One region of the Cupriavidus basilensis genome, then DNA from elsewhere that is predicted to be linked to it. Evidence: predicted binding sites of a transcription regulator. Region 1 holds the regulator's gene; each other region holds the start of a gene.
What was found. The regulator sigma-54, encoded in region 1, starts transcription at its own class of promoters, with help from an activator protein. The targets are predictions, from matches to a motif close to TGGCANGNAANCTGCTTT.
Positions count from the first base shown of each region.

Region 2: the regulator sigma-54 is predicted to act here: its motif matches at 1,323-1,340, upstream of F7R26_RS27360 (GTP cyclohydrolase II).
Region 3: the regulator sigma-54 is predicted to act here: its motif matches at 946-963, upstream of F7R26_RS06410 (circularly permuted type 2 ATP-grasp protein).
Region 4: the regulator sigma-54 is predicted to act here: its motif matches at 1,282-1,299, upstream of urtA (urea ABC transporter substrate-binding protein).

Region 1 covers NZ_CP062803.1:512,603-515,670, reverse strand. Annotated here, with positions in the region: gene lptA (lipopolysaccharide transport periplasmic protein LptA) at 1-34, shown strand, start outside; gene lptB (LPS export ABC transporter ATP-binding protein) at 59-844, shown strand; gene F7R26_RS02310 (RNA polymerase factor sigma-54) at 980-2,455, shown strand; gene hpf (ribosome hibernation-promoting factor, HPF/YfiA family) at 2,505-2,855, shown strand.
Region 2 covers NZ_CP062804.1:1,454,077-1,457,144, reverse strand. Annotated here, with positions in the region: gene F7R26_RS27365 (URC4/urg3 family protein) at 1-34, opposite strand, end outside; gene F7R26_RS27360 (GTP cyclohydrolase II) at 31-1,269, opposite strand; gene F7R26_RS27355 (acyltransferase family protein) at 1,537-2,649, opposite strand; gene F7R26_RS27350 (hypothetical protein) at 2,817-3,068, opposite strand, start outside.
Region 3 covers NZ_CP062803.1:1,416,304-1,419,371, forward strand. Annotated here, with positions in the region: gene edd (phosphogluconate dehydratase) at 1-216, shown strand, start outside; gene F7R26_RS06405 (gluconokinase) at 405-914, shown strand; gene F7R26_RS06410 (circularly permuted type 2 ATP-grasp protein) at 1,178-2,650, shown strand; gene F7R26_RS06415 (alpha-E domain-containing protein) at 2,746-3,068, shown strand, end outside.
Region 4 covers NZ_CP062803.1:1,305,140-1,308,207, reverse strand. Annotated here, with positions in the region: gene urtA (urea ABC transporter substrate-binding protein) at 1-1,226, opposite strand, end outside; gene F7R26_RS05890 (alpha/beta fold hydrolase) at 1,805-2,641, shown strand; gene F7R26_RS05885 (MFS transporter) at 2,651-3,068, shown strand, end outside.

The DNA of each region.
Region 1 (3,068 bases):
GCTCAAGCCGGCGACCGCCCCCGTCAACCCCTGACCCACGGATTCTGACTTCACCTTCATGACCGCTACCCAAACCGCACCGTCCCAGCCCGCCACCCTGAAGGACAGCAGCACGCTGGTCGTGCGCCACCTGAAGAAGCGCTACGGCTCGCGCACCGTGGTCAAGGACGTGTCGCTCGATGTGAAAAGCGGCGAGGTGGTTGGCTTGCTGGGCCCCAACGGCGCGGGCAAGACCACGTCGTTCTACATGATCGTGGGGCTGGTGGCGCTGGACGAGGGCGATATCGTGCTCGACGACAAGCACATCAGCGGCCTGGCCATCCATGAGCGCGCGCGCATGGGCCTGTCCTACCTGCCGCAGGAAGCCTCCGTGTTCCGCAAGCTCAATGTGCAGGAGAACATCCGCGCTGTGCTGGAGCTGCAGCTCAACGATGGAAAACCCCTGGGCAAGGCAGAGATCGAGCGCCGGCTGGACACCCTGCTGGACGACCTGCAGATTGCCCATCTGCGCGACAACCCGGCGCTATCGCTGTCCGGCGGCGAACGCCGCCGCGTGGAAATCGCCCGCGCGCTGGCCTCCGCGCCGCGCTTCATCTTGCTCGACGAGCCCTTCGCCGGTGTCGACCCGATCGCGGTGGGCGAAATCCAGCGCATCGTCAGCTTCCTCAAGGCACGCAATATCGGCGTGCTGATCACCGACCACAACGTGCGCGAGACTTTGGGCATCTGCGACCACGCCTACATCATCAGCGAAGGCGCGGTGCTGGCGTCCGGGCAGCCTGAAGACATCATCGCCAACGAGTCGGTGCGCAAGGTCTACCTGGGCGAGAACTTCCGCATGTAAGGGCGCGCGGCGCCTGCCGCGCATCGCCCCCCGGGCGGCTTCAGTGTCGCCTTTTATCCTTCAAACGATCATAGCGACACCAGCGATAGCAATTTCCGTTCCACCAGTACGGAAGTTGGGCATAAAATAGGTCGCATGAAACCGTCGCTACAGCTCCGCCTCTCGCAGCATCTCGCGCTTACGCCGCAACTCCAGCAGTCGATCCGGCTGCTGCAACTGTCCACGCTTGAACTGCAGCAGGAAGTGGAACAGGCGCTGACCGAGAACCCCTTGCTCGAGCGCGAGAACGACTGGCTGGACAGCCCGCTGCGCGTATCTTCGGACGGCTCGGTGAACCTGCAGAGCGCGCCAGCGCCGGCACCCGCCGATGGCCAGGGCACCAGCGAGAACCGCCCCGATGGCGCCCCCGAGGCCGACGACAGCTACTCCGACAGCAATGAGGACTACGGCAGCGACTGGAGCCTGGACGACTTCGCCCGCCGCCCGCAAGGCGAAGACGACGAAAAAACCCCGATGCAGCTGCGCGACGCCGAGCCCACGCTGCGTGAACACCTCATGGAGCAGCTGGCGCCGCTCAAGATTTCCCTGCGCGACAAAGGGCTGGCTATCTTCCTGGTCGAATCCCTGGACGATGACGGCTACCTGAGCACCACGCTCGAGGAAATCTGCAGCGAGCTGCCGGAGGAGCTCGAGTTCGAGGTCGACGAGATCCAGGCTGTGCTCACGCTGCTGCAGAGCTTCGATCCGCCGGGCGTCGGGGCGCGCAATGCCGCCGAGTGCCTGGCGCTGCAATTGCGCAGGCTCAAGCATCCGCAGCGCGAACTGGCGCTGAGCATCGTCACCAACCACCTCGAGCTGCTGGCGGTGCGCGATTACACGCGCCTGAAAAAAGCGCTGCAAGTCGACGAGCCGGAACTCAAGGCAGCACATGAACTGATCCGCTCGCTCGCGCCCTACCCCGGCCATGCCTACAGCCGGCCAGAAGCGGACTTCGTGGTGCCCGATGTTTTTGTTCGAAAGTTGAGCGGCGGATGGATCGCCCACCTCAACCCGGATGTGATGCCACGGCTACGCATCAACGACATGTACGCGCAGATTTTGCGCGGTGCAAAAGGCGATGCGGGCGCGGCCGGACTGCAGCAAAAGCTGCAGGAAGCACGTTGGTTGATCAAGAATATCCAGCAAAGGTTCGATACGATATTGCGCGTCGCACAAGCCATTGTCGAACGTCAAAAGAACTTCTTCACCCACGGTGAAATTGCGATGCGCCCCTTGGTTTTGCGGGAGATTGCCGATACACTGGGTTTACACGAGTCCACCATCTCTCGGGTGACTACCAATAAATACATGGCAACGCCGATGGGGACTTTCGAGCTGAAGTATTTTTTCGGCTCTCACGTATCCACAGAAACCGGCGGCGCGGCCTCATCAACGGCAATCCGTGCGTTGATCAAGCAATTGATAGGAGCCGAAGACGCTAGGAACCCCTTGTCCGACAGCCGGATTGCCGAATTGCTCGGCGAGCAAGGCTTTGTGGTAGCACGGCGTACCGTTGCCAAGTACCGCGAAGCGCTCAAGATTCCCGCGGTCAATCTCCGTAAGACTTTGTAGCCGAGCTGCATCGCCTGCCTGATGCAGCTCTTTCAGAAGGAGAAACGCTATGAACTTCAAGATCAGTGGACACCACTTGGACATCACGCCGCCTCTGCGTGAGTACGTGGAAACGAAACTGGAGCGTATCGTCAGGCATTTCGATCAAGTCATTGGCGTAAGTGTGCTGCTCTCTGTCGACAATACAAAAGAAAAGGACCGGCGGCAGTACGCGGAAATCAATCTACATCTCAAGGGCAAGGACATCTTTGTCGAAGCGCATCATGAAGACCTGTATGCCGCTATCGACGCACTGGTCGACAAGCTCGACCGGCAGGTGATTCGCCACAAGGATCGCGTGCAGAGCCACGACCGTGAAGCGGTCAAGTACCAGATGGCCGCATCGCAGATGCAGCAATGACCGTGCCTGGCGGCCCACATACCGGGCCGTCGGTGTCAGTCCCTTGAAAAACGGAATCAAGCCGCGCCCAGAGCGCGGCTTTTTCGTTGCAGCCCACCCGATCGGGTCACGCAGGGGATTCCGCAACGCATATGTAGCAGTGTATGCTGTGCAATACATGGTTGACTGGCCTAGCCATTCCGGTGCATGCAGCACCGCTTGAGCGCATCGGCT
Region 2 (3,068 bases), on a different replicon from region 1:
CGCGCACGCCACCCGCTTCGGGTATCTCGTTCATTCGTGCAGTCCTCTACCCTTGGCCAGCGCGAGTTCTTCCGCGTCAGGCGGGGTATAGCTCGTGAAGTAGCCAGCTGCCACCTTGGCGTCGATTTCCACGCGGGCATCAGCCGGGATCAGTGCATCGGGAATCGCAACCTGCTCGACCACCTCGATACCCTGAGCGGTCAGCGCCCCGTGCTTCATATTGCTCATCGAAGCCCAGCGGTCGATACGCTTGATGCCGAGCCAGTGGAACACGTCGGGCATGAGCTCCTGGAAGCGCATGTCCTGCACGCCGGCGATACATTCCGTGCGTGCGAAATAAGTCTCGGCCCGGTCGCCGCCAACCTGGCGCTTGCGGGCGTTGTAGACCAGGAACTTGGTCACCTCGCCCAGCGCCCGGCCTTCCTTCCGGTTATAGACCACCAGCCCCACGCCGCCCTGCTGCGCCATCTCGATGCACACCTCGATGCCGTGGGCCAGGTACGGCCGGCAGGTGCAGATATCGGAGCCAAACACGTCCGAGCCGTTGCACTCGTCGTGCACGCGGCAGGCCACCTTGGTCTCGGGCTTGCCAAGCTGGCTGACATCGCCAAAGAAGTACAGGGTCATGCCGCCGATCGGCGGCAGGAACACTTTCAGGTCGGGGCGCGTGACCAGTTCCGGGAACATGCCGCTGGTCTGCTCGAACAGGCTGCGGCGCAGCATGCTCTCCTTGATCTCGAAGCGGCGCGCCAGCCCCGGCAGGTACCAGACCGGATCGATCGCGGCTTTGGTGACCCGCACGTCGCCATTGGCATGAAGGATCTGCCCATCAGGCGTGAGCCGGCCGGCCGCAATGGCGCCCATCAGTTCCGGCATATTGATGTGGGCGCGCGTAATGGCGATCGAGGGACGGATGTCGATGCCCGCGGCGATCCGGTCGCCGAAGGCGCTGGAAACCAGGTGGCCCCAGGGATCCATCGAGACGATCTTGTCCGGATCGCTCCACTGAGGGTGAGGCCCGATGACCTCGGCCGGCGAGGTATCGGTGAGATCAGCGCGGTGGTCTCGCTGCAGCTTGCCGGAGGCCACCGCCAGCGCGCGGTAAACCGCGTATGCGCCGGAATGGGTGCCGATCACATTGCGCTGAGCCGGATTGGTCAGGCTTGCGATCACGGGGCCGCGCTCCGCAGCCGTGGCGGCCCCCCAGTGGATTGGCTCGGCCGGCTTGTCGCGGCGCGCGTGCGAGGTCAGGACAATATGATCGGACATGGCAGCCTCGGAACAAGAATCCTGACCAAACGGTCAGGTTTACGATTCCATAGTAGGCAACCTTCGTGCCATATCCCAATGCTCGTTTCTACCTTGTGTTGCACGCCGCACGATGCCGCTTGCGCACTGCGCCTGTGCGCAAGCGCCGCGGCTAGCACCACTCCTGGTGCATCGGCACCATGTAAAAGCGGCACCGGGCCACTCGGGCCGGGTGCCGCTGGATATGCCTTCGGATAAACCGGAAGCGATATCGGTGCTATCGGTCGGTCAGGTTGACCGTTGCTGCCCCGCCTGCTGGACCGGCTCGGGGGCCGCTGGCCAAAGCGCCAGGCGCAATGCGCGCAACGGCGCACCGCTCTCCACGTAGCGATGGAACAATGCCCCAGCGGCATTGCTCAGCAGCCAGGCCAGCACCATGCCGAGCGCATTCAGGACGGGCTGGTGCGGAGCCAGATGGAAGACCAGGGCATTCACTACCAGGCAAATCGGGAAATGCACCAGGAACACCGAGTAGGAAATGCGCCCGAAAAATGCCAGGAACCGGGCCTGCGGCCAGTGCTCAAGCCAACTGCCACGGCGCGCCGTGCCGAGCAGGAGCGCGATGGCCAGCGCCACCGCGATACGCAGCCGGAAATCCACGGCCAGCGCTGCCAGCACCACGGCGCACAAGACCAGCAGTGCCACCGGCGAACGCTCTGGCTCGGATGCCCAGAAGGCCAGCGTGCCCAAGCCGTAGGCGCCGAAGAAGTAAATCGCCCAGATATCCCACGTGGCATCACGGTTGAACCAGAACAGTGATGCCAGCACCAGCCCGGCCACCACCAGCGGGCCCATCGGGCTGCCGCCCACGTCGAACCATCGCTCGCAGCGACGGGCAGCCCACAATGCCACCATCAGCAAGGCGAACAACTGCAGGTCGATGGCCACATACCAGACGCCGGCAGACAAGGCTTCGAAATCCAGCACGTTATGCAGCAGCAGCACATGCGCCAGGAACTGGTGCAGGCCGGGGGCGCCGGGAATGGAGTCGTGATGCATCCAGGTGCGCGCAATGGCGGCACCGGCAATGGCAATCAAGATCGCCGCGGTATAGGGCACCACCAGCTTCTGGTAACGGCGCCAGATTGCCAGTAAGGGGCGCGGCACCATCAAATGCCCCGCGGGCGCCAGGCTGCGCGCCGCCAGGAAGCCGCTGATGACGAGGAATACCTGCACGGCAATGCGCGCGTACTGCGAGAACCAGTCGAGCAGACCGGGCGCCAGCACGTGGGCCGCATCGGACATGGGGCCATAGAAGGCAAGATGGTGCAGCACGATCAGCTGTGAACTGATCGCCTTGAGAGCGTCAATGCACGCCATGCGCGAAGGACGGGGGCTCATTTGTTATAAGAATGCTACAAAGTACACAAGGGCCGGATTCTACTCCCAGGAAACAGGATGGCGCCAAAATGGGCCACGATGCACCGCCGCAAAATGGCGAAAAGCGTTGTATTGGTCACACATTGCACCGCAACATATGTACTAGACAGCATATTGACGGCATTCGCCTAAAAACTGTAACGATTCCCCACCGGCCCCCTGCATGACAGCCAGAGCAACACCGCCGCCACGCCCAGCGAAACCCAATAATCGGTAGGCGCGCCGGCCCACCAGTGGATGTGCCAGGGCACGAAACTCGGCGCAAAGCGCGCCAGACCGAACGCCGGGTTCAGCACGAACCAGAGAAAATCCTCGCTGATCCAGAACACCATGATGCAGGCGATCACGCGCGCCTCGGCGCGCCAGTTCCAGCGCCCGCC
Region 3 (3,068 bases), 900 kb from region 1:
GAATGGCTCGGCGCCGCCGATGGCGACGGCGACCTGGCGACGCGCGCTTCTGCCGTGCTGCCGGACGACGCCTTCACGAACTTCAGCGTTGGCCGAGGCCTGTTCGGGCTGTTCCGCCGCAACGCGCGGATCGCGGAAGAGGGCGGCAGCGCGCTGGACCTCTCCGAGGCCGACGCGCCCGGCGCTGTCCAAACGGGCGCGGCCGTCGCACAATAGGCGACGCCCCCTAAATTTGTGTCATTTGTGTCCCCGGCAGCCGATGGCTGGCGGAGACGACCCCGAGCCGGCCCATGCGGGTCCTATCATGGCTTCATGGCTGAACGCTTGCGGAGCCGACCGGCCACCGGCTCGGGGACTACCGACAAGGATGGGAAAACCATCCGAACATGATCATTGGAGCAGACATGATCTACATCCTGATGGGCGTTTCCGGCAGCGGAAAGACCACGGTCGGCCAGTTGCTGGCCAAGACCTTGCAATGCGGCTTCCACGATGCCGACGAATTCCACAGCGCCGCCAACAAGGCGAAGATGCACAACGGCATCCCGCTGACTGACGACGACCGCTGGCCCTGGCTGGCCGCGATGCGCGCGGCGATCGATGCGGCCCGCGCCGAGGGGCGCACCCACGTCTTTACCTGTTCCGCGCTGCGGCAGACCTACCGCGACCGCCTGACGCCCGCTGACGGCGGCGTGACCTTTGTCTACATGAAGGGCGATGCCGCGGTCATTGGCGGCCGCCTGGCCGAGCGCAGCGAGCACTTCTTCAATCCTGCCCTGTTGCAGAGCCAGTTCGATACCCTGGAGGAGCCGAGTGACGCCCTGGTGCTCGATATCCGCCAGACGCCGGAGGCGCTGGTGCAGCGCATCCTGGCCGGAGTGCAGGCAGAAAAAGGCGCGGCGATTGCCCGCTGAACCGACGCCAAAGCTGGCTCGAAGCCAAGGCTGGCAGACATCTTGCTTATCCATGTTTGATGGCGCGAATGCCCGCCGCTTGCGGCTTTCGTGGTCATAGGTATCCTATAGGGACAGCACTTCGAAGCATGACGAGACGGTCCGCGGTCAAGCCGCCGGGCCTCGGGTGGTGATCTCAAGGCGCTGTGCCGGGAACAACAAGCCAATCAAAACGGGATAGCCGGCAGTTTCGGCGGCACCCAAATCATGGGGGAACGGCCATCATGGCGGCGCGGTTTTTCGACGAGATGCTCGATTGGCAAGATGGCGTGGCAGCAGCAATCCACGCGGGCGAGTCCCTGCCGGCAGGTGCCGTGCGGGGGCATTACAAGCAGTTCGCGGATTGGTTGGCGCGCCAGTCCGAAGGCACCATGGGCAACAAGCGCGCCGAGGCTGACCTGATCTTCCGGCGCGTGGGCATCACGTTCGCCGTTTACGGCGAAAAAGACGAGTCGAACAGCGGTACCGAGCGGACCATCCCGTTCGACGTCATTCCCCGCATCTTCCCCGCCAGCGAGTGGGCAACGCTCGAGCGCGGCCTGCGCCAGCGGGTGTCGGCGCTGAACCGCTTCATCCACGATATCTATCACGGGCAGGACATCATCCGCGCCGGCGTGATCCCGCCTGACCAGATCTACAACAACGCGCAGTACCGCCCCGAGATGCTCGGCATCGACGTGCCCCGCGACATCTACGCCCACGTGGCGGGCATCGACGTAGTGCGCGCTGGCGAGGGCGAGTTCTACGTGCTGGAAGACAACCTGCGCGTGCCCTCCGGCGTGTCCTACATGCTGGAGAACCGCAAGATGATGATGCGCTTGTTCCCGGACCTGTTCGCGCGCAATCGCGTGGCGCCGGTGGCGCACTATCCCGACCTGCTGCTCGACATGCTGCGCGGCGTCTCGCCGCAGAACATCGCTGATCCCACGGTGGTGGTGCTCACGCCCGGCATGTACAACTCCGCCTACTTCGAGCATGCCTTCCTGGCGCAGCAAATGGGCGTGGAACTGGTCGAGGGCAGCGACCTGTTCGTGCAGGACGAGCACCTCTACATGCGTACCACCCAGGGGCCGCAGCGCATCGACGTGATTTACCGCCGGGTCGACGACGACTTCCTCGACCCGCTGGTGTTCCGCTCGGATTCCACGCTGGGCGCGGCAGGGCTGCTCTCGGTCTACCGCGCGGGCAATGTCACCATCTGCAACGCCATTGGCACGGGCGTGGCCGACGACAAGTCGATCTATCCCTACGTGCCCGACATGATCCGCTTCTACCTTGGCGAGGAAGCGATCCTCAACAACGTGCCGACGTACATGTGCCGCCGCCCGGACGACCTGCAGTACGTGCTGGACCACATGAGCGAACTGGTGGTCAAGGAAACCCACGGGGCCGGCGGCTACGGCATGCTGGTGGGGCCTGCCGCTACGCGCGCGGAGATCGATACGTTTCGCGAGGTCGTGCGCGCGCGTCCCGAGCAGTACATCGCGCAGCCCACGCTGGCGCTTTCCACCTGCCCGACGTATGTCGAGTCGGGGATCGCGCCGCGCCATATCGACCTGCGTCCGTTCGTGCTGTCCGGCAAGGATGTGCGCATGGTGCCGGGCGGGCTGACCCGCGTTGCGCTGCGCGAAGGCTCGCTGGTGGTCAACTCCTCGCAGGGCGGGGGCACCAAGGACACCTGGGTGCTGGAGCGCTGACGCGCGGCGCACGCAAGGATAGTTTGTGATTCCCGCGCTGGCCGCCGCGTTGCCGGCGGCGCGCGGGCGAACAGCGCTGTACGAGGGGACTGACCATGCTTAGCCGCACCGCCGACCATCTGTTCTGGATGGCGCGCTATACCGAACGCGCGGAGAACACCGCGCGCATGCTGGACGTGAACTACCAGACCTCGCTGCTGCCGCAATCCGCGGAAGTGGCCGAGCAAGGCTGGTGGGCCATGCTCGATATCTCCGAGCTGACCAAGGTGTTCGACGAGAAGTACGGCCTGCTCACGCGCGACGACGTGATCGACTTCATGGTGCGCGACATGACCAATGTCTCGTCCATCATGAGCTGCCTGCGCGCGGCCCGCGAGAACGCCCGCGCGGTGCGCGGCTCGCTGACCACCGAGGTCTG
Region 4 (3,068 bases), 790 kb from region 1:
AACGGGCTCCACGGCTGCGCACGCACGGCCTTGGGCGTCTTCCACACCACCGTGAACTGGCCATCGCCCTTGATCTCGCCGATCATCACCGGCTTGTACAGGTGATGGTTCTCGCCCATGGTCAGGGTGAAGCCGTCCGGCGCCTTGAAGGTCTGGCCATACATCGCGGCACGCACCTTGTCGGGATCGGTCGTGCCGGCCTTCTTGACGGCTTGCGCCCACATATGGATGCCCACGTAGGTGGCTTCCATCGGGTCGTTGGTCACGCGCTTGTCGCCGCCCGGCAGGTTGTTCGCCTTGACCCACGCTGCCCATTGCTTCTTGAAGGCTTCGTTTTCCGGGTTCTTGACCGACATGAAGTAGTTCCATGCGGCCAGGTGGCCCACCAGCGGCTTGGTGTCGATGCCGCGCAGTTCTTCCTCGCCCACCGAGAACGCCACCACCGGCACGTCCTTGGCCTTCAGGCCGGCATTGCCCAGTTCCTTGTAGAAGGGCACGTTGGAGTCGCCGTTGATGGTGGAGATCACGGCGGTCTTGCCGCCTTGCGAGAACTTCTTGATGTTGGCGACGATGGTCTGGTAGTCGCTGTGTCCGAACGGCGTGTAGACCTCTTCGATATCCTTGTCCGCCACGCCCTTGCTCTTCAGGAAGGCGCGCAGGATCTTGTTGGTGGTGCGCGGGTAGACGTAGTCGGTGCCCAGCAGGAAGAAGCGCTTGGCGCCGCCGCCCTCCTTGCTCATCAGGTATTCCACCGCGGGAATGGCCTGCTGGTTGGGCGCCGCGCCGGTGTAGAAGACGTTCTTGGACATCTCCTCGCCTTCGTACTGCACCGGATAGAACAGCAGCGAGTTCAGCTCTTCATAAACGGGCAGCACCGACTTGCGCGACACCGAGGTCCAGCAGCCGAACGTGACGGCGACCTTATCCTTGGTGATGAGCTGGCGCGCCTTCTCGGCGAACAACGGCCAGTTGGAAGCGGGATCGACCACGACCGGCTCAAGCTTGCGGCCAAGCACGCCGCCGCTCTTGTTGATCTCGTCGATGGTCATCAGCGCCACGTCCTTGAGCGAAGTCTCGGAAATGGCCATGGTGCCGGACAGCGAATGCAGGATACCGACCTTGATCGGTTCCTTGGACTGCGCCAATGCCAGCGGGCTCACGCCTGCCGTTGCAAACAAGGCCGCGGCGGCTACCGCCGACAGCTTCAGCATGTCACGTCTTTTCATTGCAGCTCCCAGATTGTCGTGTTGGATAAAGGAACAACGCACCCCGGGTACTTCTTCTGCAACTAGCATGCCATGGCATACAAGCTTGTATACAAGGCTGTGCACACGGCCCGGCGAGCCTCCGGAGGCCGCCAGGCCACCCATCGCACCACGATAGTGCGCAAGCGTCACGCACCAAGCCTGTGCGCCGCTGCCGGCTGATTCAGATTGGGGCACATGGCGGCACGCATGTTGCGCCGTGCCTTGCCCGAATCCGCAATCGGCTCTAAGGTGGCCTCTCGATTGCGCGCCACGGCGTTGCCGCATGCGCCGCGACTACCCATAAAAAGCACGACGGAGACAACCCATTGAAAGCGTCAACGACGCCCGGCGCGGACCAGATCGTCTCCCTCATTTTCATACTCGCGTGCCAGGCGCGGCCGCCTGGCCACGCCAGAGGCAATCGTCGGCGTGTTCCTGCTGCTGGCCAGCGACGAAGGCCGCTACATCACCGGCTCGCAGTCCAGGTCGATGGCGGCATCACCGCCCAGTAAGCCAGTCTCCACGCTGCCCGCCAAGCGCACCCAAGGGAGTTCCACATGCAACGCCTGGAAATCGCGTCGGCGCCTATCCGAACCAGCCTGATCGAGGCCGGCACCGGACGGCCGACTCTTCTCGTGCACGGCACCAGTTCCAGCGCGGAAACCAACTGGGCCGCGCTGCTGCCCGGGCTCGCGCAGCGCAGGCGCTGCCTGGCGCTGGACCTTGCGGGCTCTGGTGAAACCCGTGACGACGGCGCGCCGCTGACGCTCGATGCGCTGGTCGGACAGGTGCGCGACTGCATGGCGCTGGCGGGCGACCTGCCCGTGGACCTGGTCGGTTACTCGCTAGGCGGCGTGGTGGCCGCCGCCGCGGCCGCGCTGATGCCTGAGCGCGTGCGGCGCCTGGTCTTGTTTGGCGCCTGGGCGCGGACCGATAGCCGCATGCGCCTGCTGTTTACGCTGTGGCAGTCGCTGGCGCGGTCGGACCGCCATCAACTGGCGCGCATGGTCCTGCTCAATGGCGTATCGGAGCGGTTCATCGCGTGCATGGACGACGCCACCGTGGAGGGCATGCTGCGGCGCTTCGGCGCAAGCCTGGCGCCCGGCAGCGACCGCCAGGCCGGGCTCGACGCCATCATCGACATCACGCCGCTGTTGCCCCGCATCCGCGCCGCCACGCTCGTGATCGGCATGCGCCACGACCAGATGGTGCCGCCGGCGCATTGCCAGGCGCTCGCCGCGGCGATCGGCGGCGCCAGCTACGCGGAGATCGACAGCGGGCACCTGGTGATGCTGGAACAACCCGAGCGCCTGCTCGCACTGATCGAGCAGCACCTGGATTGCGCGACCACCAGGGAAAACGAGCGCCAAGCCAACACGTTGAACCGATCCTGAGGCTGACCGATGAATACACTTGCGTCCTACCAACCACGCAGCGCCTGGGCCATGGCCTCGATGCTGACCTGGCTTTCGCTGATCAACTTTCTCGACAAGATCGTGCTGGGCATGGTCGCCGTGCCGCTGATGGCAGACCTGAAGCTGCCGCCGGCCGAGTTCGGCCTGATCGCCAGCAGCTTCTTCTGGCTGTTCTCGCTATCCACCGTGCTGGTCGGCTTTCTGTCCAATCGCGTGGCCGCGCGCTGGCTGCTGCTGGCGATGGGCTTGTCGTGGGCGGTGCTGCAGGTCCCGCTGGCGCTGGCGGGATCGGCCATGACCATCCTGGTGTGCCGCATGCTGCTTGGCGCGGCCGAAGGGCCGGCCTTCCCGATCTCCGTGCACGCGCTGTTCAAATGGTTTCCGGACCACAAGCGCAACCTGCCGG